DNA from 2 places in the Williamsia sp. Y853 genome. Region 1 is predicted to be linked to the other one. Evidence: riboswitches for the same ligand, from Rfam matches in the RefSeq annotation. Region 1 holds a riboswitch; the other holds the start of a gene.

The links. A riboswitch is a leader RNA that binds a small molecule or an ion and turns the genes downstream of it on or off. The one in region 1 is predicted to bind cobalamin.
Region 2: it holds a riboswitch for cobalamin, as region 1 does, so the genes downstream of both, AC1TPF_RS14460 (ABC transporter substrate-binding protein) here and cobN (cobaltochelatase subunit CobN) in region 1, are expected to answer to the same signal.

What each region holds. Positions count from the first base shown of each region.
Region 1 covers NZ_JBXCJC010000003.1:532,308-544,390, forward strand. Annotated here, with positions in the region: gene AC1TPF_RS18645 (precorrin-2 C(20)-methyltransferase) at 1-607, opposite strand, end outside; gene AC1TPF_RS18650 (precorrin-8X methylmutase) at 604-1,227, opposite strand; gene cobG (precorrin-3B synthase) at 1,252-2,379, opposite strand; adenosylcobalamin (AdoCbl) riboswitch at 2,494-2,569, shown strand; gene cobN (cobaltochelatase subunit CobN) at 2,622-6,221, shown strand; gene AC1TPF_RS18665 (FxsA family protein) at 6,322-6,864, shown strand; gene AC1TPF_RS18670 (amidohydrolase) at 6,931-8,538, shown strand; gene lnt (apolipoprotein N-acyltransferase) at 8,535-10,172, shown strand; gene AC1TPF_RS18680 (polyprenol monophosphomannose synthase) at 10,156-10,947, shown strand; gene AC1TPF_RS18685 (RNA polymerase-binding protein RbpA) at 11,048-11,392, opposite strand; gene AC1TPF_RS18690 (hypothetical protein) at 11,539-11,889, shown strand; gene AC1TPF_RS18695 (TerD family protein) at 11,912-12,083, opposite strand, start outside.
Region 2 covers NZ_JBXCJC010000002.1:526,865-538,947, reverse strand. Annotated here, with positions in the region: gene AC1TPF_RS14490 (multicopper oxidase family protein) at 1-238, shown strand, start outside; gene AC1TPF_RS14485 (DUF2231 domain-containing protein) at 686-1,162, opposite strand; gene AC1TPF_RS14480 (response regulator transcription factor) at 1,232-1,909, shown strand; gene AC1TPF_RS14475 (sensor histidine kinase) at 1,906-3,327, opposite strand; gene AC1TPF_RS14470 (hypothetical protein) at 3,395-3,733, opposite strand; gene AC1TPF_RS14465 (universal stress protein) at 4,041-4,913, shown strand; cobalamin riboswitch at 5,060-5,205, shown strand; gene AC1TPF_RS14460 (ABC transporter substrate-binding protein) at 5,328-6,293, shown strand; gene AC1TPF_RS14455 (FecCD family ABC transporter permease) at 6,347-7,351, shown strand; gene AC1TPF_RS14450 (ABC transporter ATP-binding protein) at 7,348-8,136, shown strand; gene AC1TPF_RS14445 (Atu4866 domain-containing protein) at 8,288-8,551, shown strand; gene AC1TPF_RS14440 (hotdog domain-containing protein) at 8,796-9,392, shown strand; gene AC1TPF_RS14435 (IF2 family translation initiation factor) at 9,411-10,091, opposite strand; gene AC1TPF_RS14430 (CsbD family protein) at 10,123-10,680, opposite strand; gene AC1TPF_RS14425 (acetyl-CoA hydrolase/transferase family protein) at 11,014-12,083, shown strand, end outside.

The DNA.
Region 1 (12,083 bases):
TGACACCGGATTCGCGCAGCGCTGCAACTACTTCCGGGAATGTCCGGCCGAGTTTCATGATCGCCACCGCATCGCTGTCACGCAGTCGACGGACGAGTTCTGCCTTGGGAAGCGTGCCCGGCAGCACGGTCAGGGTCTCCTCGGCTTCGACCAATGGCATACCGGTGGCGGCTGCCGAAGCGCTCACAGACGTGACACCCGGGATGATCTCGGTGTCGAAACGCTCGGTCAGCCTCTTGTGCATGTGCATGTACGAGCTGTAGAAAAGTGGGTCACCTTCGGCCAGCAACGCCACCGAACGTCCCGCACGCAGATGCGCGGCGAGGACTTCCGCGGCATCTGCATAGAAGTCGTCGAGCGCGCCACGATAGCCACCGGGGTGATCGGTGGTCTCGGTGGTGACCGGGTACATCAGCCGTTCCTCGAGCTGACCTTCCCGAAGGTACGGCTGGGCCACCGACCGGGCGATCGAACGACCATGGCGGGCACAGTGATACGCGATCACATCAGCCTCGCCGATGACGCGGGCGGCCTTCACGGTGACCAGTTCGCTGTCACCGGGCCCCAAGCCCACGCCCCACAATTTTCCACTGCTGGTCATCGTCATTCCACCTTCGAGGCAAGTGCGTTGAGAGCGGCGGCGGTGATCGCCGACCCGCCGCGACGGCCGAGTACCGTCAAGTACTCGAGATCGTTTCGATCGGCAAGCGCTGCACAGGATTCCGCAGCGCCGATGAATCCAACCGGCGCGCCGATGACCGCAGCCGGCCGTGGTCCGCCTGCATCGATCAGCTCCAGGAGCGCAAAGAGCGCGGTTGGCGCGTTGCCGATCGCAACCACGGATCCCTCGAGCATCGGTCGCCAAAGGTCCACCGCAGCAGCGGTTCTTGTGGTCTCCAGTTCCGCAGCCAAGTCCGGGACCCGACTGTCGCCGAGTAGACAGAGCACATCGTTGTCTGCGGGCAACCGCTTGCGGGTCACGCCGGACGCGACCATGTTCGCATCGCAGAGGATCGGCGCTCCGGCTTCCATCGCCGTGCGGGCCGCGGTCACCAGACCTGCACTGGCTCGCACGTCGGCGGTCAGATCGACCTGACCGCAGGCATGGATCATCCGGACAACCACCTGCGACAGGTCATCGTCGAACATGGTGAGGTCGGATTCGGCACGAATTGTCGCGAATGACTGCCGGTAGATCTCGGCGCCGTCTCGAATGTAGGTGTACATAGTGCTCGCCACCATAGATGCCGATCAGAGTCGGCGACGCTTGTACCCCGTCGCTGTGGCTTCGACCCGAAGATGGTTCTCTTGAGGCGAACCGCACCCGCGTTCGCAGCCGACCCAGTGCTCACGGTCGTCGACCGCGACGTCATCTGACGTCAGGTGCAGTTCCAAATCCCGACGGACATCGGCATGCGATTTGTCGCAGCCGGGTGATCCGGTGCAGTCGGTGACCTTGGTCCATGGTGAACTCTCGTCGAAGATCAGGCCCATCGGTGCCATCACCCGAAGTACGGTGTCGGCCATGCCTTCTGACAGGTCAACGATCAGGATCTCTTTTTGCGGCGTCAGGTAGATGTCGCGTTCGATGGCAGCCAGGAACTCGCCGACTCGCGCCGGGACCCGTCCATGCGCGACCACCGAACCGAGTGCCACCAGGTCGTCGTGATCCTGCGTCAACCAACCCACCCGTGGTTCCGAAATAGGCTCTGACCTCGGGTATTCACCAGTTGTCTGCAGTGTCGCCAAGATGTTGTCGATGGTGGTCCGATCGGCAACATCCTGCACGCGCCATTCGTCGGACCGGTCAGCCAGAAACGCATGCGCCAGGTCGATCATGAGGGCCGCGGCATCATCTGCCGAGACCCGACGTCCGGTCGGCTTTCCGCCGATGAGCACGTCAAACGCTCGATCATCGATCGCCAGCACACCGATGTCGGGACCCTGGGCGAGGATGTCGCCACGCCCGTCGTCGACGCCGAACAGGATCCGGCCCGGGAGACTCGCCAGCACCGGGTCGGACTGCAGGCGGATGTCGAAGTCGTCCAGGATCGGCCGCGCATCGATCAGCCCTCCGCGCCGCCCCGTCAATGCTGAAAGCTGCAGGTTGCGGACCCGCTCGTGACTGGGAGACGGGATCAGGCCGGCCTCGAGTATGCGTTCGCCGGCACCGTCCACGTCGGCGATCCCACGCAGTTGGACGTTGCCGCGCGAGGTCAATTCGAGATGACCGTCGCCGAAGTCATCCGCCACCCCTACCAGGGATTGCATCTGGATCGGGGTGATCAGACCGCCGGGCAGCCGGATCCGAGCCAGATGGCCATCTGCTGCCGGATGCGCCGAGAACACACCGGGGCAACGATCGGACGGTCGACTCATGCGTTCCACGGTACTGGCGCCGATCAACTTTCCACCGCTCGGTGGCGGTCAGTTGCCCGACTCATCGCCGTCGGATCACTTGGAATTGCCGGTCTTATATGCTGATGCAATTCCGCAACGAGGAAGCCGGTGAGAATCCGGCACGGTCGCGCCACTGTAATGGGGAAACCCCAAGTCAGACCCTTGTTGCTCCGCTGCTACACCCCAACCGCCGGGCGCGCATTCCCGGCAAGGAGGTCCTCGTGATCTTGCTGCTGTCCACATCGGACACGGATCTGCTGACGGCCAAGGCGAGCGGCGCCGACTATCGCCTCGCGAACCCGTCACGTCTTCTCGTCGATGAAGACCTACCTCGACTCCTGAACGGGGCCGACCTGGTGGTTGTGCGGATTCTCGGTGGCCGCCGGATGTGGGAACAGGGCCTGGACGCGGTGATCGCCGCCGGGTTGCCGACCGTGGTGCTCTCCGGTGAACAGCTGCCCGATCCCGATCTGATGTCGATGTCGACGGTCGCTCCCGGGGTCGCCGCCGACGCACACAACTACCTGGCCCAGGGCGGACCGGACAATCTCGCGAACCTCCACGCGTTTTTGTCGGACACCCTGCTGCTCACCGGCCACGGGTTCAGTTCTCCGGCAACCACCGCGCAGTGGGGGATTCTGGAACGCAAACCCCGGGTCGAGACCAGCGGGCCGACGATCGCGGTTCTGTACTACCGAGCCCAGCATCTGGCAGGCAACACCGCTTACATCAACGCACTCTGCGACGCGATCGAGGACAAGGGCGGCCGGGCACTGCCGATCTTCTGCGCGTCGCTGCGGACCGCGCCCGATGATCTGCTCGAACAGCTTGCGGTGGCCGATGCGCTGGTGGTCACGGTGCTTGCCGCCGGGGGTACGACGCCTGCCACCGCGTCGGCCGGTGGCGACGACGAGAACTGGAACATCGAACAACTCGCCCGTCTGGACATCCCGATCCTGCAGGGACTGTGCCTGACATCGTCCCGTGCCGGATGGGCGGCGAACGACGATGGCATGTCCCCATTGGACGTCGCCACGCAGGTTGCGGTACCCGAGTTCGACGGACGGATCATCACGGTTCCGTTCTCGTTCAAGGAGATCGGTGAAGACGGCCTGCCCTGGTACCGCCCGGATTCCGAACGGTGTGCACGAGTCGCCGGAATCGCTGTGCGCCACGGGCTACTTCGGCACATCGCACCGGCTGATCGCCGGGTTGCCGTGATGTTGTCTGCATACCCGACCAAACATGCTCGGATCGGGAACGCAGTGGGGCTCGACACCCCACAGAGTCTGCTCCGATTGCTCGAGGCCATGCGGGACGCGGGCTACGACATCGGACCGGAATCCGGCGACGGCTCGGTTCCCGGTCTGGCCGAGAACGATTCGGACACACTGATCCACACGCTGATCGCCGCCGGTGGACAAGATCCCGACTGGCTCACCGAAGAAGCGTTGGCAGCCAACCCGATCCGGCTGTCAGCGGCGGACTACCGCGACTGGTTCGGCACGCTGCCCGAAGACCTCCGGACGACGATGATCGAACACTGGGGGCCGGCCCCCGGCGAACTGTTCGTCGACCGCTCGGTCAATCCGGACGGCGATATCGTGATCGCGGCAATGCAATTCGGGAACATCGTGCTGATGGTCCAACCACCACGCGGCTTCGGTGAGAACCCGGTTGCGATCTATCACGACCCGGATCTGCCGCCGAGTCATCACTATCTGGCGTGTTATCGCTGGTTGTCGTCGCACGATCACTTTGCCGCCGACGCCGTCGTCCATGTCGGCAAGCACGGCAACCTCGAATGGCTGCCGGGCAAGACACTGGGTATGTCGGCCTCGTGTGGCACCGATGCCGCCATCGGGGATCTGCCGATGATCTATCCGTTCCTGGTGAACGATCCGGGCGAAGGCACCCAGGCGAAGCGCCGGGCGCACGCCACGCTGGTCGATCACCTGATCCCGCCGATGGCACGGGCCGAAAGTTACGGCGACATCTCGCGTTTGGAGCAACTGCTCGACGAGCACGCCAACATTTCCGCGCTCGACCCGAACAAACTCCCGGCGATCCGCCAGCAGATCTGGACCCTCTTGCAGGCCGCGAAGATGGATCATGATCTCGGGTTGTCGGAGCGTCCCGAGGAAGACGTCTTCGACGACATGCTGTTGCACGTCGACGGTTGGCTGTGCGAGATCAAAGACGTTCAGATCCGCGACGGACTCCACATCCTCGGACAGCCACCGGCAGGTGATGTCGAGGTCGATCTGGTGCTGGCAATGTTGCGCGCCCGGCAATTGTGGGGCGGAACGCAGAGCCTTCCCGGACTTCGAGAAGCATTGGGGCTCACCGAAGACGGAACCGCAGGCCGCAACGCCACCGACAGCATCGAAGCGATCGCCCGGGAATTGGTGGCGGGTTGCGCCAAGGGCAACTGGGACGCCGCGACCATCGCCACTGTCGCCGAAGGTCACCCGGCCGATGTTCGCAAGATCCTCGACTTCGCAGGCTCCGAGATCGTTCCTCGGCTCCGCCAAACCGATCAGGAGGTCCCACGGATTCTCCACGCGCTCGGTGGTGGATTCATCCCTGCCGGGCCGAGCGGATCACCACTACGTGGACTGATCAACGTATTGCCGACCGGCCGCAACTTCTATTCGGTCGACCCGAAGGCTGTACCGTCGAAACTTGCCTGGGAGACCGGCCGCGCGATGGCGGATTCGCTTCTGGCGCGCTATCTCTCGGACCACGGCGAGTATCCGAAGTCCGTGGGCTTGTCGGTGTGGGGGACCAGCGCGATGCGCACGTCCGGCGACGACATCGCCGAGGTTCTCGCACTCCTCGGGGTGATGCCGATCTGGGATGAGGCGTCGCGCCGGGTGACAAAACTGGACCTGATCAGCCTCGCCGAACTCGGCCGTCCCCGTATCGATGTCACGGTGCGCATCTCCGGATTCTTCCGGGACGCCTTCCCACATGTGATCACGATCCTCGACGATGCCGTCCGGATGATCGCCGCACTCGACGAACCCGACGAGTCGAACTACGTTGCCGCCCATGCGCGTTCCGACGTTGCCGACCACGGCGACGTCGACCGCGCCACCAGTCGTATTTTCGGGTCGAAGCCCGGAACCTACGGCGCAGGCCTGCTCCAACTGATCGACTCCAAGGACTGGCGCAGCGATGCCGATCTGGCCGAGGTGTACACCGCCTGGGGTGGTTACGCGTATGGCCGCGGACGTGAAGGTGTGGCCGCGGTCGACGACATGCGATCGGCATACCGGCGCATTGCCGTCGCCGCCAAGAACACCGACACCCGCGAACACGACATCGCCGATTCCGACGACTACTTCCAGTACCACGGTGGCATGGTCGCCACGGTCCGGGCATTGACCGGCAAGGATCCCGAGGCCTACATCGGCGACAGCACCAGCCCGGACAACGTTCGCACGCGCACCCTGTCGGAAGAGACCACGCGGGTCTTCCGGGCCCGCGTGGTCAACCCGCGTTGGATCGCCGCGATGCAGCGCCATGGCTACAAGGGCGCATTCGAGATGGCCGCCACGGTTGACTACCTATTCGGCTACGACGCCACCACCAACGTGATGGCCGACTGGATGTACGAGCAGCTGACCGAGTCGTACGTGCTCGACGAGGCCAACCAGGAGTTCATGAACAAGTCCAACCCCTGGGCGCTGCACGGCATCGCCGAACGTCTCCTGGAGGCGGCGCAGCGCGAGATGTGGTCGGCACCTCCACCGCAGATGCTCGATGAACTGCGGCGGGTGTTTCTCGAGACCGAAGGCGACATCGAGGGGGCCTGAGACGACCCGAGTTCGAAGCCATCGCGCCTGGTGCGATTGAATTCGGGGGATCGGGAGAAAATCGGGCGGCCTGATCGTTGACTCTGTGTACGCACTGCCGATGACCAGGATGGTTGATCTCATGAAGCTCGCACTCTTTCTCACCTACGTGGCGATAGAAATAGCCGCCTTCGTGGGGCTTTGTTTTGCGATCGGTTTCGCGTGGGCGGTCCTGCTGGTGATCGCCACGATGCTCCTCGGCTTCTGGTTGCTCCGCCGCCAAGGTGCCAAGGTCCTCGCCAATCTCCGCGCCGCCGGACAGAACGCTGCTGCGGGAGCGCCTGCCGGTCCTGCCGGATCGGCAGCACCGGTCGCTGACACCGCACTGCTGGCCGGTGCGACCATCGCGATGGTCGTACCCGGTCTGGTCACCACCGTCATCGGTATCCTGTTGCTGCTCAAGCCTGTTCGAATGGTCCTGCGCCCACTGGTCATCGCGGTCGGTACCCGCAAGGTCGTCGGCGCGATGGAGGGCTACGCGCGATATGGCCGCGGGATGGCCGGTGTCACCGTTGTCGACGGACAGGTTGTCGACACCACCTACGGCCCGGCCGACCACGACCCGACCCGTCGTCAACTGCCCAAGTCGCACCCCGACCTCTGATCCTTGTACCCCTGTCGGTAACCCTGACAACAGCCCGCCACCGTCCGGCAGGCAGACTGGACGGTCGTGGAGAGTCAACTGCTGATCGGCGGGCACATTTATTCGCCGGTGGCCCCCGATGCAACTGCTATTGCGATCGAAAACGGCGTGGTCGTCTGGGTCGGTTCGGATCCGGTCGGACGTGTACTGCACCCCAATGCTGAAGTCATCGACCTCGACGGGGCACTTGTTGCACCCGCGTTCGTCGATTCTCATGTTCACCTCACGTCGACGGGGCTCGCCCTGCGCGGACTCGACCTCAGCGATGCGGTCAGCCGTGAAGACTGCCTCGCGAGGTTGCGCCGGTACAACGCCGAACACACCGACACCGACCTCATCTGGGGGTTGGGCTGGGACGAGTCGACATGGCCGGACGGACATCCCTCGACAGCGGACATCGATGCCGTAGTCGGAGATCGTCCGGTGTATCTGGCCCGGATCGACGAACATTCCGCAGTCGCATCAACCGCTTTGCGCATCCGCGCCGACGGGTTGACCGGCGCCTTCGGGTACGACCCGCAGGGTCCGCTGACCGCTGACGCCCACCATCGGGTGCGCGGTGCGGCCCGCGCGCTGCTGAGTACCACCGGACGCAATCGCGCCCAGCAGGCAGCGCTCGACGATGCCGCCGCGAACGGGATTGTCGCCGTCCACGAAAACGGTGGACCCGACATCAGCGGACTCGACGACTTCCTCTCGCTGGCCGATCTCGCACACGATGTCGAGATCCGCCGTTACTGGGGCGCTGCGGTATCCGATACCGCAGAAGCATTGGCGTTGATCGAGTCGACCCGCGCCCATGCGCTTGGCGGCGACCTGTTCATAGACGGCGCGATCGGTTCTCACACGGCGCTCCTTCGCGAGCCCTACGTCGACGCCGACACGTGTGGCGTCGGCTATCTCGACGCGCAGACCGTGACCACCCATCTGCGTGCCTGCACCGAGGCCGGCATCCAGTCGGGATTCCATGTGATCGGGGACGCGGCGATGGACGTGCTGGTTCAGGCGGTTGCCGATGTTGCCGCCGAGTTCGGCGGTCCGGCGCTCGCGCGCCTGGGCCACCGCATCGAACACGCCGAGATGGTCACCTCGGACCACGCCACCATCCTGGCTGCGGGCGGCATGATCGCCAGCATGCAACCGCTGTTCGATGCCCTGTGGGGTGGCCCCGGCCAGCTCTACGAACAGCGTCTCGGTGCCGAACGTGGCCGATCGCTCAACAACTTCGCGCAACTCGCCAAAGCGGGTGTTGGCCTGTCCTTCAGCTCGGATGCACCAGTGACATCGATGCGCCCGTGGGCTGCCATCGCCGCCGCCTCCAATCACAACAACCCGACCAGCGCGATCTCGGCGCGCGCCGCCTTTGCCGCCTCGACCCGCGGCGCCTGGCGGGCCGGCGGTCACCGCGACGGTGTTGCCGGGACGCTGGTTCCGGGCGCGCCTGCCGACTACGCGGTGTGGGAGGTCGAAGAACTGGTCGTGGCGGGGTCGGCCGACCCCCAGGTGGCGCGGTGGTCCACCGACCCACGATCACGCGTACCGGCGCTGCCCGATCTGCGACCCGGACGCAAACTCCCGGACTGTGTGCGCACCGTCCGCGCCGGACGAGCGATTTACGACAGGGCCGCCCGGTGACCCCTGGCACGGTTGAATCACGCGGGTCGGCGCTCTCGGCCCGGCTAGGCGCTTTTGTCCGCGCGCCGTTGGTCCTACGGACGGTTACCGCCGCGGTCGGTGGTCTGTTGATGTGGGCGGCCTTCCCGCCTCGCAATCTCTGGTTTCTGGGCATTGCCTCACTGATGGTGCTGGCCCTGTCCCTCAAGGACGTCACCCGATTCCGTGACGGCTTCTTGCACGGCTTCGCGTACGGGCTCGGCTTCTTCCTCCCGTTGCTGCCGTGGATCGGCGTCTACGTCGGCCCGTTGCCGTGGGTGGCGTTGGCAGTGGTGATGTCGCTGTACACCGGGTTGTTCGGGGTCCTCGCCGTCCGCCTGCTCCGGTTGCCTGCCTGGCCGCTGTGGTTCGCGTTGGCATGGGTCACCGTCGAATGGGCCCGCTCGTCATTTCCCTTCGGCGGTTTCCCATGGGGCCGTGCCGCATTCGGACAGCTCGGTGGTCCGATGGTGTCCCTGGCCTCGCTTGGCGGGGCGCCGCTGGTGTCCTTCTCCGTGGCGTTGAGTGGTGCCGGCTTGGCAGCGGTGTTGATGTGGGCCGCCACCGCGCCGCGGCAGTGGAATCGGCTGGTTCCGGCGCTGATCATGACGCTGATCACCCCGATCGTGGCGGCGTTCCTGTGGCCCTCCGTGGATTCACGCAACAGTTCCGACAACCAGATCACCGTCGCCGCCATTCAGGGCAATGTGCCGCGCCTTGGCCTTGATTTCAATGAGCAACGCCGAGCCGTGCTCGACAACCACGTGCGCGAAACCATGGCTCTGGCCGCTGCGGTGCGGGCTGGTGAACAACCGCAGCCGGACATCGTGATCTGGCCGGAGAACGCATCCGACATCGATCCCACGACCAACGAGGACGCCGCCGAACTGATCACGATGGCATCCGTCGCGGTCGATGCCCCGATCCTGGTCGGAACACTGGTTCGAAATCCCGATGGCAGGCCCACGAACACCGTGCTGGTGTGGGATGGTCGCCAGGCATCGGACGGTCGTCAGATCCAAGGCCGTTACGACAAGCAGATCATCCAGCCCTTCGGCGAATATCTGCCCTGGCGAAGCTTTTTCACGCATTTCTCGTCGTACGCCGAGTCTGCGGGCAACTTCAAACCGGGCACCGGCCCTGGTGTTGTCGATGTCGAAACCAACAGCGGTGAAACCGTGAGGGTGGGTGTATCGACGTGTTGGGAAATCGCCTTCGACCGGTCAGCGCGCAAAGCTGTCCAGTCGGGTGCGGAGTTCCTGTCGGTACCCACCAACAACGCCACCTTCGGGCGCACGCAGATGACCTATCAACAGCTGGCAATGTCACAGCTGCGAGCGGTCGAACACGGACGTGCAGTGGTCGTCGCGGCCACGAGCGGCGTCAGCGCCATCATCGCGCCCGACGGGCACACCACCGCACGCAGCGGATTCTTCGAGCCGGCGATGTTGGTGGAGTCGATTCCGCTGCACACCGACGAGACGGTGGCCACCAAGATCGGACCGTGGCCCGAGCGTCTGGCCGTACTCTTGACGGTCTGCGGTTTTTTGGTCCTGGTGGTACAAGGCATTAGGTTACGGGGATGGTCAAAGGAGGAGCATGGTGACGGGGCCTGAGGACAACTCACGCACAACCGGTCCGGTCGTGGGGACGGACGGGGCGGGAACCCTGGTGATCATTCCGACCTTCAACGAGATCGAGAATCTGCCGCTGATCGTCAAGCGGGTCCAGGCGACCCAGCCGTCGGTGCACATTCTCATCGTGGACGACAGCAGCCCGGACGGTACCGGCGATCTCGCCGACGAACTGGCCGCAGCCGACGGTGACGGACGAATCCATGTGATGCACCGCTCCGTGAAGAACGGTCTGGGTGCCGCCTATATCGACGGCTTCAAATGGGGTCTGGCCCGCGACTACGCGGTCCTGGTCGAGATGGACGCCGACGGCAGTCACGCTCCCGAGGAGCTGCATCGCCTGCTCGACCGGGTCAACGCCGGCGCCGATCTGGTCATCGGCTCACGCTATGTCCCCGGTGGCACCGTCGTGAACTGGCCGCGACGCCGGGAGATCCTGTCCCGCGGCGGCAATATCTATTCGCGGATCGCGCTCGGTGTGACGATCAAAGACATCACCGGTGGCTACCGCGCATACCGACGTCACGTACTCGAGACACTGGATCTGGGCGCCATCGAATCGCACGGCTATTGCTTCCAGGTCGACCTCGGCTGGCGCACGGTGCGAGCCGGTTTCGATGTGGCCGAGGTACCCATCACGTTCACCGAACGTGAGCTGGGGGAGTCGAAGATGAGCGGCAGCATCGTCCGCGAAGCCGCATTCAAGGTGCCGCGTTGGGGCCTGACCCATCGCCTCGACAAGCTGCGTAAGAAGTAGCACCTACGACAAACGAGCCACCTATACGAAGACGAGCCACAAATATGTGGCTCGTCTTTGTATAAGTGGCTCGTTTGCGTTGAGCCGATCTGTCAGACCTCTAGCTGCTGGTGCCCCGACGGCGCGCCTTGAGGAGGTCGAGACGCTCGGTCAGGAGCACCTCGAGCTCTTCTTCGCTGCGACGCTCGAGAAGCATGTCCCAGTGGGTGCGCGGCGGCTTGACCTTCTTCTCTTCGGTGACCGTACCTTCGAGAATCGTGCCTTCCATACCGTTCTTGCACGGCCAAGTCGACGGGACCTCGGCTTCGTCGGAAAACGGAATATCGAAGATCTCGCCGTTGTCGGTGCGGTACTTCACCATGCGCCGCGGCGCGAGGTCATGATCGCGATCGGTCTCGTAGCTCACCGCTCCGAGGCGGCTGCCGCGTAGAACTCGATCTGCCATAACTACTATCCCTTCGTTGGATTACTTATCCATCTTACGCGTGTGTGCGGATGTCCTGCTAAATCCTCCGCGATCGCGCCGCGGACGGAATTTTGGTGGGTGGCTGCCCCCGGTGCCGACGTCGGCGCGGAGTAACCTCACTGCTTATGGAACCCCAGGCCACAGCGTCGCGACGCGGCACCGCACGCAACAATTGCGCATGGTGCGGACGCGAGATCGTCGAGTCCGAGGTCGGCCGCCGACGCAAGTACTGCAAGCAATCCTGTCGTCAACGCGCATACGAACAACGAAACTTGGTCGCAGGAAGTTCCATCCCTGCGGATTCGGTGGTTCTGAGCGCCGGAGAGGCCGAAGATCTGATCGAGCGTCTCTTCCGATTGCGGTGTGCGGCCGAAGACATCGCGACCGCTGTCGCCGAGGATGCCGGCCGCGACGAGTTGACGGAGCTGGGCGCTGAACTGGTGGCACTGGCCAAGGAAGCCGAGCGCTGGCGATAGCAGTCGGCCCGGGTCGGTCCGGTCAGCTCGGTGGCCCGGTATTCGACCGCGACTGTCCGCTGCGAAGACTCTCGACGATCTGTTGGGCGACCTCCGATTGCGGATCGAGCTGTTCGGCCTCGAGCGTCCACTCCAGGCCGACCCAGGGGTCGTGCGCACGCGCGTCGTCGGTCACCGGGAGCACCAGGGTGTTG
Region 2 (12,083 bases), on a different contig from region 1:
TCGGACGTACGAACCTCACCCAATTCACATACACGTCAACGATTTTCAAGTTATTGCGATCAATGACGAGCCTGTCGACCAGCAGCACTACCGGGACACAGCAATGCTCCCGCCGTTCGGTAGCCTGACCATCCGGCACCGTTTCGAGGACTTCACCGGCCAGTTCGTCATGCACTGCCACATCCTGTTCCACGAGGACCACGGCATGATGCAGCTACTCGAAGTGGTCGATAGATAACCACGATCAGATTTTGTCGCAACATGATTCGCCCACCGCGCTGAGAGCGCAGTGGGCGAATCAGGTTGCCGATGGTCAGCTGCTGTCGAGTAGTCCGGCAAGTCCCGAGAGGGGACCAGGCGAATCCGTTGCTTTCGCCTTCCACATTGATACTCGTTTCCTCAACTCGATCGACCGCGTGACCTGACGAGGCTCGCGCATCCGTGCACTGCATCTGGATGTGTCATTGTCACGCGCTGGGGCCGAAACCGGGGATTTGCCCTCCGATGGTGTGCCGCGGGCATTCGAGCCCACATGTGGACCCAATCAAACTCCGGAGGTGCAACTTTTTCGCATTCTCGGGCTTTGACGGGCCATCCGGCGATCAGACATGGCCGTGATGAATGTTCAGCGGGACTTCCTCCCGTCCGTCACGAGGCCCAGATCGTCGTCGCCCTCGATAAGGGATCAGCGCGTCCCATGCCACACTGCCCGTGCACCACTGTCGCCGATCCGGTAGACCATCACGATTGAACCAATCGCGAAGATGAGCAACGCGAAACCGGCGAGCAGAGTTATTCCGGTGCGGGCGCGTGTTCGCAACCTCTCGAGGCGCGACACTGTCCAGTCGAGGTGCAGCGCCCACCAGATGACAGCGAACACGAATAAGGGCGCCGCCCATATCAGTGCTTGATCTCCCAGTTCGGCGTGCTTCTCAATCAGCGAATTCGGCGGGACCTTTTGCTCGAGCGCTTCGCCCGCGCTGGTGGTCAGCGGTACGAGGACGAGTGCGACAAGGGCCAGCACGGGTGTGATGACCCCGAGTTTTCGTCGCGCGGCGGGCCACACCACGCCGAGCGCCGCGCAGATCGCTGCCAGCGGAAGGAGAACGACCACGAAATGCACCAACAGCGGGTGGAGCGGTAAGCCGTTGATGGAGTCCATGCGGCAGACGTTAGGCGGAGGGTGCTGAAGTAACGCTGAGTACGGCGCGAGGTGGGTACGGTTGGCCGCATGAAAGTGCTCGTCGTCGAGGACGACATCAACGGCGCTGAGACGATTCGGCGTCGTCTGCGTGCTGATGGTTGGGCTGTGGACGTGGCGCACAACGGTCTCGACGGTTTGCACATGGCTCAGACGCGTGGATACGCCGCGATTGTCCTCGACGTCATGTTGCCGAAATTGAACGGATATCAGGTGATTCGCGCTCTGCGTGAACAAGATGTGTGGACCCCCGTGCTCATGCTGACCGCGAAAGATGGTGAGTACGACCAGGCTGACGCGTTCGATCTGGGCGCCGATGACTACTTGATCAAACCGTTTTCGTTCGTGGTGCTCAATGCGCGGTTGCGGGCGCTGCTCAGACGTGGGTCGCCGGAACGACCCGCGGTTCTCGCGGCAGGCGACCTGTCCGTCGACCCGGCCTCTCATGTTGTGCAACGCGGGGTTACGACGATCGAACTCACCCCCAAGGAATTTTCTGTACTGGAGTTTCTGCTGCGCCACAAGGGAACCGCAGTGTCAAAGACCCAGATCATGGGATCGGTGTGGGACGTCAACTATCACGGAGATGAGAACATAATCGAGGTCTATATCGGATACCTCCGCAAACGGATCGACCTTCCGTTCGGTCGTGCATCAATCGAAACGGTGCGAGGCGTCGGATACCGTCTGCGTGACGATGGTGGCTAGAGTGGCGAGCCGAGTGGGAGTTCGATGACGATTGTTGCCCCTCCGAGCATCGGGTCGGTTACGTATACGCGTCCACCGTGAGCACGCACCACTTCGTGGACGATCGCCAGGCCCAAGCCCGTACCGCCGCCGCGGTCCCTGTCCATGTCGAGCCGCACGAACCGGTCAAAGATCCGTTCCCTTAGCTCATCTGGAATGCCGGGGCCATCGTCGGAGATCTCGACTCGCACGGTTCGCCGGTGCTCGTCGACAACCATCCGCACCTCCACCTGCGTGGACGCGTAACGAATGGCGTTGTCAAGGACGTTGCGAAGCATGGACGAAAGTCGTTGTGGGTCACCGGCCACACGCGCGGGCACCAGGGTTGTCCGGATCGAGATGGCATGCGCCAGTTCGCTTCGCCGGACACCTTCGTCCACCACCTCATCGAGGTCGACGCCAACGCTCTTCAGTCGCAGACCCTGTTCGTCAGCGCCGGCCAGGAATAACAAGTCGGTGACCAGATCGCGCAAGCGGGTGACCTCCGGTTTGAGGATCTGATCCGCTGTCGCAACATCGATTGGCTCACCGGTCTTGATTGCCAGGTCGACGATGCCGACCAACGTCACCAGGGGGCTGCGTAACTCGTGCGAGGCGTCTCCCACAAACTGCAGCTGCCGCGAGTAACTGTTTTCAAGGCGGTCGATCATCGAATTCATCGTGTCGGCGAGTGCGGCGATCTCGTCTCCGGATTCGTCGACCGTTATCCGAGCGCTGAGGTCGGTCGTCGAGATTTGCGAGGCTTCGCGGCGGATCTTCTCGACCGGCTTGAGTGTCCGGCCGACCAACACATACACAAGCCACACCACCAGCGCGAGTACAAACGGGAAGAACGCGCACAGGAGAACGAAGACGAAGACCACGACTTTCCTCGCGCGGCCTTCAGACGCGGCGACCTCCACGCCGACATCGCCTTGCGCGGTCGAGACGCCGACAGCCACGCCTCGGTACTCGGTGTTGCCGCCGTCGAGTCGGACATCACCGAATGATCTCTGCTCGCCCGGTTGCGGAATAGACGGCTGCAGTGCAGATTCTGGATCCTCCGGTTTGCTCGTGGCCAGTACATGCCCGCTCGAGTCGACGATCTGGATCAGGTCGACCACGTCCGAAGTCGCCGGCAACGAGCGATCCACATCATCCACCGTGTTGCCGCGCAGGACAGCTATCACCTCTTGGGCCTTGGCTTCGGTTGCCCGGTCGGCGGCTTCCAGCAACGTTTGGCGCAAGATGAGCAGCATCGCAGCCGCGCCGACGGCCAGCGCGAACGCGACGAGCACCGATGCCACGAGCACGAGACGCCTGCGAACCCCGGTCGTTTGTCTGCGTAGCCACACGCGTGCAGGGGCGAACCTGATGGGCCGGGGGTTTTGACCGTCCATCGCCCCACCCTAGGTGGGGGAGCCGCTGTAGATCGGCGCCTGCGTCCGATCGCCTCATTTGAGGTGGCTACACCGCAATGCTGTCGGCTGGTTCTTCATTGCCGAGGTTGAGGCCACCGAAGTAGTGCGCAAGAAAGAAAGCCATCGCAACTCCGCCTGCGACTACGGCGGTCTCATCCCGGGCAGTTCTGGGACGCCGGCGCAGCAACGCGCTGCCGACAGCGAAGTTGATCGCGCCCCATCCGACATTCTCGATGGGGGAGGACAGCCCGACTCCCGGCGGTTTCGCGAACGGGGTGGGAAACCTCTGGCCGGTTATTCCTTTGACCGTGTGCGGGACAGTGTTGACGAGCAGGGCGCCCGCGATGAATCCCGAGATCGTCCCGGTCGTAGTGCGAGCAAACATCACGTGTTGTCTCCCTTGATGAGCTGGTGAGTCCGAGGCTACTGGAGGAACCGGACATCTGTTTTCTCCACGCGCAGAACGGATATCGGCCCGTCGTCGCACTGGATCAGTGGCATGACACGTGCGCGCGGCAGTCCTTGTTCGAGACCGCTGGTCGACCAGCGGTTGGACAACGCTCGTATCGGCTCAGAGCGAGCTGGACACGTTTCGATGTTTGGTTTGCGGTTCGCCTGCAACCGGCGACCAGATCGGCGATCGTGGAGTGACTGGACATGTTGGACGATCTCAGCTGCAAAGGGGACAGGCAATGGCTACGGTGAACGCGCCAATAGTAGTGGCAGTCGATGGCTCTGAGCACGGGCAAAACGCGCTGACGTGGGCTGTTGCCGCCGCTGAACGTGAAGGTCGGACGTTGCGGGTCGTCACGGCGGTCGGAACCATCGTGGCGGGCTACGCGCCGGGCGTGGTGATGACCCAAGACATCATCGACACCCTCCACGACGACGCCCAGCGCATCGTGGACATCGCTGTCGGTACGGTCAAAGCAGCCAATCCCGACGTCGCAGTCGGGGGACAGGTGTTCGACGGTAAACCCGCGCTCGTATTACGCGAGATCTCCAGCTCAGCGCACATGGTGGTGGTCGGCAGTCGGGGGATGGGCGGAGTCACCGGCCTGCTGCTCGGGTCTGTCAGCACCGACGTCTCCGCCCACGCCGACTGCCCCGTCGTCGTGGTCCCCCGTCGACCTCCCACAGCCGGCCCGGTGGTGGCAGGCGTCGACGGCTCTCCCAACTCGCAAGCAGCATTGACCCACGCCTTCATCCAAGCCGACGAACTGAACACCTCGCTGATCGTGGTGCATGCCGATCCAGGATTCTCCAGTGGCGGGAACGACGGACACCCCGAGGTCAGTCAGCAGGTCCACGATGAAGCCGCCGAGCGCCTCGGCGTACTGATGGCCGGCCACCGCGAGGACCATCCCGACGTTGCGGTCGAAACGCGCATCGCGGCCCAGGCCCCCGCGCCGTACCTCGTCGACACAGCCCGTGACGCTCAACTCATCGTGGTGGGAAGCCGCGGCCGCGGCGGGTTTCGCGGACTGCTCCTCGGCTCGGTCAGTCAGGCCATTCTCCACACCGCTTTCTGCCCGGTCATGGTTGTGCACGCCCCCACCAGGTGACCCGGTGGACTCCGACGATGCGGAAGGCTTCGAACCGGTTCGGAGACAAGTGTTCCCAATTGTCATCACTTTCCATTGATCGAGCTGAGATACGGCCGCCCGATCGAGGAGTGGACAGGCCCGCGGCGGAGGTGCCTGACGGCCGGCATGTCACTGCCGTATATGGTTGCCGAGGCCGTCCATGCGGCCACGATCAGCGAGGGAACCCGGTGTGAATCCGGGACTGACGCGCAACGGTAACGACCTCGAATGGGGTCGGAGTCCGGTTACTCACCGATCGGTCTAGAAGTTCCTCGGCTCCGCGACTGGGCCCTGATGTAGGAGTACCGCTTCATGCGCACATCTTGGCGGCACATTGGTGCCACCGCCCTTATGATCACCTCGGCCCTGCTCCTCTCGGCATGTTCGTCGACGATGGATGAACCGGTGTCGGAGACGATTTCAGACGGGTCCGCCTTTCCGCTGACCATCGAGAACTGCGGTCATACCGTCACCATCGACGCACCGCCGCAGCGCGCGGTGTCGCTGAACCAGGGGTCCACCGAGATCCTGCTCTCGCTCGGGCTCGCAGATCGGATGGTCGGCACCGCCACCTGGACCGATCCTGTTCGTGAGAACCTTGCCGACGACAACTCCCGCGTGCCGCGCCTGGCGGACAACAATCCGTCCTTCGAGGTGGTCCTCGACACCGAACCCGACTTCGTCTCAGCATCTTTCGGTGGCACACTCGGACAAGGTGGCGTCGCCGACCGCGACCAGTTCGACAAGCTCGGTGTGCCCAACTACCTCTCGCCCACAGACTGCGACGGCAAGACCGACGCGAGCGTGAATGCCGACGGTGCCCGCACCGACCCCCTGCGCATCGACACCGTCTACAAGGAGATCCGGGACCTCGCAGCCATTTTCGACGTCCGTGACCGCGGTGAGGCGTTTATCGCCGAACTGCAGCAACGGTTCGAGGCGGCAACGGGATCGGTGGACGCCGCGGGTGTGTCGTTGGCGTACTGGTTCGCCGACACCAAGACTCCCTATATGGCCGGATGCTGCGGTTCGTCGGGCATCATCACCAATTCTGTTGGCGCCGAGAACATATTCGCCGACACCACCAACGAATGGCCTCAGGTCAGCTGGGAGAGCATCCTCGACCGGGACCCCACCGCCCTCGTGCTCGCCGACCTCAGCCGGCGCAGCATCGACGGCGACGCCCTCGACAGCAAGATCGCATTCCTCGAATCGAACCCGGTTACCCAGCGGCTCACCGCCGTTCGCGACAAGCGGTACATTGTGCTCAACGGTGCCGATCTGAACCCGTCGATCCGCACCATCGACGGTGCGGAGAAGACCGCGGCCGCGCTCGAGCAGTGGGGACTGTCGCGCTGACCGCGGTCAGCACCCACCGCGAAGTCCGACCGGCACGGACCGATTCCCGACCGGTGCTCGGGATCCTCCTGTTGGTCGGTCTCGTGGTGCTGGCCGTGTCCATCGCCATCGTCATCACCATCGGACCCGCCAACCTGTCCGTAGGCGACGTATACGCGGTGGTGCTCGATCACCTCGGTCTCGGCAATTCGGGGGTGAGCAGGATCAAGGACGGCATCGTGTGGGAGCTTCGCCTCCCGCGCACACTGCTCGCGGCCGTCTGCGGTGCCGGCCTGGCGCTGTGCGGGACGATCATGCAGTCTTTGCTGCGCAATCCGCTCGCCGACCCGTTTGTCCTCGGCATCTCGTCCGGGGCGTCCACGGGCGCAGTGGTGATCGTTGTTCTCGGACTGGGCGCCGGAGCGGTGTCGCTGTCGGTGGGCGCGTTCCTCGGGGCGGTTCTCTCCTTCGCCCTTGTGATGCTGCTGGCCCTCGGCGCCGGCGGCGGAATGTCCCGGGTGGTGCTGGCCGGAGTGGCCTGTACACAACTGTTTTCGGCCTTGACGTCATTCATCGTGATCTCCTCGGCCGACGCCGAGCAAACCCGCGGTGTGCTGTTCTGGCTCCTCGGTTCGCTGTCCGGTGCCGACTGGACCAATGTCATGCTGTGTGGCACGGTCACCCTGATCGGCCTCCTGGTATGCCTGACGCAGTCGGCAGCGCTGGATGCCTTCACCTTCGGTAACACAGCTGCTGCGTCCCTCGGCATCTCGGTGCGCTGGGTCCGGGTGCTGCTGCTCGGCATCACGGCACTTGTCACCGCAACCCTGGTGAGTGCCGCCGGGGCGATCGGTTTCGTCGGTCTCGTATTACCGCACGCCGCCCGGTTCCTCGTCGGCCCCCGGCACAGTCGGCTGCTGCCCACCGCTGCGGTGGTCGGCGCGACCTTCATGGTGTGGGTTGATACGCTGGCCCGCACTGTTTTTGCGCCCCAGGAAGTTCCGGTCGGTGTCGTAACGGCCCTGATCGGTGTTCCGGCGTTCGCGCTCATCCTCGTCCGGATGAGGTCGAGCCAATGACCCTGTCTGCCAAAAACATTGAATGGAGCCGAGGCGGGCAGTTGGTGCTCGATGGAGTGTCCATCGACCCCGTGAAGGGTGAGACCATCGGTTTGCTCGGCCCGAACGGCTCCGGAAAGTCGTCACTGCTGCGGGTGCTCAGCGGCGTCGCGCATCCGGATGTGGGCCGCGTTCTCCTCGACGACATCGAGATCAGGAACCTGCGGCGACGTCAGATCGCCCGCCGGGTGGCAACGGTGGATCAGCACTCCGATACCGAGGTCGACATCACTGTCCTCGACATCGTGCGGCTCGGCCGCATTCCGCACCGTGGAGTGTTCGGTGGTGATGAGTCCGCAGATGATGTGGCCGTCGAGTTGGCGCTCAAGCGCACCGCGATGACGTCGAAGGCGAATCGACTGTGGCACAGCCTTTCCGGCGGTGAACGTCAGCGCGCTCAGATTGCGCGGGCTCTCGCCCAGGAGCCGGACGAATTGTTGCTGGACGAGCCGACCAACCACCTCGACATCCGGCATCAGCTCGACATCCTGGCCTTGGTGGCCGAACTCCCGCTCACCAGCTACATCGCGTTGCACGATCTCAATCTGGCGGCGATGTTCTGCGATCGGGTGATGGTCCTCGACCACGGGCGGGTTGTGGCCGTCGGCACCCCCGCCGAGGTGATCACCGCCGAGCTGGTGGAAAAGGTGTATCAGGTCCGGGCGTCCGTCTCCATCGACCCTGTCATCGGATACCCCGAGGTCACGTATCGGCCGCAATCGGCGAGCATCCCCGCGCCGGGTTGATCGAACCCAACTGAGTCCGGATTCGCAATTGAGCGTGGGTGCAATGCACCCACGCTCAATTGCAGGATTCGCCATATTCTCGAACCACCTCAACCGGATGTCGGCAGGTGGGAGGGAACGAGAAAGATATGGATTCACGGATGGGAGTGGCATGAGCAGCACATCGACGTCAGACCTCGACGTCGTCGGAATGTGGGTTACGGCAGACGGATACATACGTCAGGAATTGTTACCGAACGGGCGCTACGACGAGGCGCGAGGCAACACTCCCAGCGCTTACACGGGTACGTTTACCGTGATCGGCGCACATCTGGACTATCGCGACGACACCGGATTCACCGCGACCGGGGATGTTCGCGATGGTGTGTTGTACCACGAGCACCTGGTGCTCTATCGCGAGGAACAGACTTCATGAGTCTGTCCTCTCACCCGCATGTCGCTGCGATCGCCCCGACCTGTCTCTCCGACCGCTCGAGGTCGGTTGTCGCGCGATGAGCCCGGCGCCCGGCGACGTGCGGAGGTTGTTCAGTTATTGTCAATGGAATAATCATTCACTCGGACAGGGGTTTTCAATACTGCCCGGCGACGGATCGTCCGACCGTCGAGGTGTCTGCGGTTTCAATGGTTTTGCCGTGCTCAACGAAGGAACATAGTCGGAGATGACAGGTATCGAGAATGGGCGGGTGATCGGCGCGCCGTCCGCTGAGTTGAGCCCATTCGTGGAGTTGATGGACGCATTTCGCGAACTGCAGCAAACGCTTTGTGTGGTCGCGCCGTCGGCAGAGGTGGCACTGGCAGCGGCCGCCGCGCTTGAAGATGTGACTGCGTGGTTGAAGGACTTCGAGGTTCGTCCAGAAGATGATCGGCCCGCCCGGGAGCTCGCAATGCGGGGGATCGGGCATCCGGTGTTTGTCCCGTACCGCGCACACGATACGTCGGACACGACGCTCCTCGGATCCGTCACGTTCAGCTACGCGCACATGGGTGGGGGAGGTGCCGTGCATGGCGGTGTGGTCACGATGCTCTTCGATGACCTCCTCGGCATGTTCGTCGGCCGCAAAGGACTATTCGGTTCGCGTACTGCGTATTTGAAGGTTGACTATCGCAGTGCCACACCGGTCCACCAGGAACTGCGCGTGGACGCGGCGATAGACAGAATCGAAGGCCGGAAGACGTTCGTCACCGGAACCCTCTCCCACGGCGGCGTGGTGTGTGCGGTGGCTGACGCGCTGTTCGTGCAGCCGCAACCCGATTGACCGAAAGTCGCTGTGCGGTCAGTTTTTGTTGTCCGCGCGGTCAGCCTTGCGCTTGTCTTTTTCGGCGTCGGCGAGTTTCTCGATGTGATCGGCCTGGTCGCGTTTGGTTGCCGCGGCGTCCCGCTTGGCTGCTGCTTCCTTTGCTTTTGCTGCAGCGTCAGCGGTCGCTTTCAGTTCAGCCGCATTGATCTTGGCCTGCTCATCCCGCTTGGCGGCTTCGGCCTCTTGTTTGCGCTTGGCAGCGAGTTCGTCGGCCTGTCGCTCGGCCTCAGCGGTCCGTTGCCGAGCTTTCTCAGCGGCGGTTCGTTTGTCTTCTTCCGCCTGCCGTGCCGCCTCATTGATCTCTGCCTGCGTGGTTTCGCGTGCCACCTTCCGGTCTTCGACGGCGTTGTCGGCCTTGGCCTTCAATGTAGCGGCGGCCTGCTGACGCTTGCGCTCGGCTTCGGCCTCCAATTGCGCTGCGCGACCGAGGGCTTCGCTCCGTTTGGTGAGCGCGGATCCGCGTTTTTCGATCAATGGATCCCCCAGAAGATTCCCGACGGTCGAGTCGAGAACACCCAACGAGCGTTCGAACAGAAGCCGGGCGGCCGCCTCCGAATCCAGTCGCGACACGACTCTATCCTCGATGAGCTGCAACGGGATTCGGGCGATCCGGTACTGCGTACGTAGCACAACCAACGGTATTTCGGTGATGTTCATCTGCACTCTCCTCAACTTGTGTGTGGTCGCTCTACGGAAGGTCGGCTTGATCGGTGAGGCCGTCTGCCTGACGTCGCAACCGTTCGGCCTCCGCCCGGGCGCGGTCGGCCTCCGCCACCGATTCCTTGTGTTCGTCGACTGCATCGACAACATCATTTGCGGTCTCGGCGACCTCGACCCGCTCCTGCGCTCGCGCTTGCTGTTGTTTGGCCTTGGCTTCGAGCTCGGCCTGTGTCTGTTCGACCGTGAGCTTGTGCTGCTCCTGCTGCGCGGCCGCACCCTTCTGGGCCTGCTTCACCGTCTCGGCAACCCGCTCGGTCGTCGCGGTCTCGGCTTGCACCTCGGCCCGTTCCTGCGCGCTTTCAGCCCGGGCCTCGGCGGCTTCGTGCTGAGCCTTCTCGGCTTCCGCTTTGGCCAGGGCCTCCTCGGCGTTTGCTTCTTTGCGCTTCTGGGCCTGAGTTTGCTCGAGCTGCCCCTCCGCTGTCAGCGAATCGTTGCCGGTCACAGCGCCGGCCACTTCCTTTGCCTTGCCTTTGACCGAGTCGAAAAGGCCCTTGCGGGCTTGCTCAGCTCTGCTGTCGTCAGTCATGCTCACTCCCTCCATGGCATCGATAGGATGCTCACACGTTGAACCCCGGGTTCAGGTGTCCATTGATTGGTGGGGTTCCCCAAGCTGCTCGGTTCGAACCGGAAAGTCATCCAGCGTGTGACCACGGGCACATTCGGCGGCGGTGTTGGGGGTGTCCCCGCATCCAATATCCGCTCGACTTGTTCGCGTTCGCTGTGGTTGCAACTGGAGCGAACGCAGGTAGTTGGAGCAGATTTCCAATCGTAGATGGCCGGTTTCTTATATCACGCCGCATTGGTCCTGTCGCAGGAATCTGGGCAGATCGTCGTGAAGTGTGGTGCCTATTCTGTTGCCGTGACCACATCAGGGGAGCCCACGACCTCCGGTCGAATTCGAAGCACTGCGTTTGCTCCGAAAGTGATGTCCGCGGCTGACGCCGTGAAGTTCATTCATCCGGGTGAGACTGTCGCCATCAGTGGTTTTGGCAGTGCCGGCACACCCAAGGTCACCATCCCCGCCCTGGCGGCGCGCATCGAGCACACTCGCGGGCAAGGATCGACATTCACGATCAACCTCCTGACCGGCGCCTCCGTGTCCTCCGAGGCCGAGAAGGTTCTCTGCGAAATCGACGGAATCGCTCTGCGGATGCCGTACCAGGCGGAGGTGACGGCTCGTGGACGAATCAACGATGGCCGCATGGACTACGTCGACATCCACCTCTCGCACGTCGCGCAGCAGGTGTGGGAGGGCTACTACGGCAATGTGGATGTGGCCATCGTCGAGATCGCAGGCATCACCGAGTCGGGTGAACTGATCCCCGCCGCCTCGATCGGCAACAACAAGACCTGGCTCGACGTCGCAGACAAGATCATCCTCGAGGTCAACTCCTGGGTGCCCGAGGCGATGGAAGGCATGCACGACGTCTATTACGGCACCGCGCTGCCGCCGAATCGCAAGCCCCTCGAGATCACCCATGTCGAGGACCGCATCGGCCAGACAACATTCCGGGTTGATCCGTCCAAGGTCGTTGCGGTCGTCGAGACCAACTGCCGCGACAGTGCCAGCCCCGTGACCGCGCCCGACGCCGTCAGTGAGGCCATCGCCGACCACGTCCTGGATTTTCTCGACTACGAGGTGCGCGCAGGTCGCTTGCCTGCCGACACACTCCTCCCGCTGCAGGCCGGTATCGGAAACGTTGCCAACGCAGTGCTCGGTGGCTTGGACAGGGGGCCGTACAAAGGTCTGAACTGTTACTCCGAGGTCCTTCAGGACGGCATGCTGCGTCTGATCAAGGACGGAACCGTCGCCCATGCGTCGTCGACGGCCCTGGTCCTGAGTGAAGCCGGCATGGAAGAGCTGACCTCGAACGTCGACTTCTATCGGACTCGCATCACCTTGCGTTCGCAAGAGATCAGCAACCATCC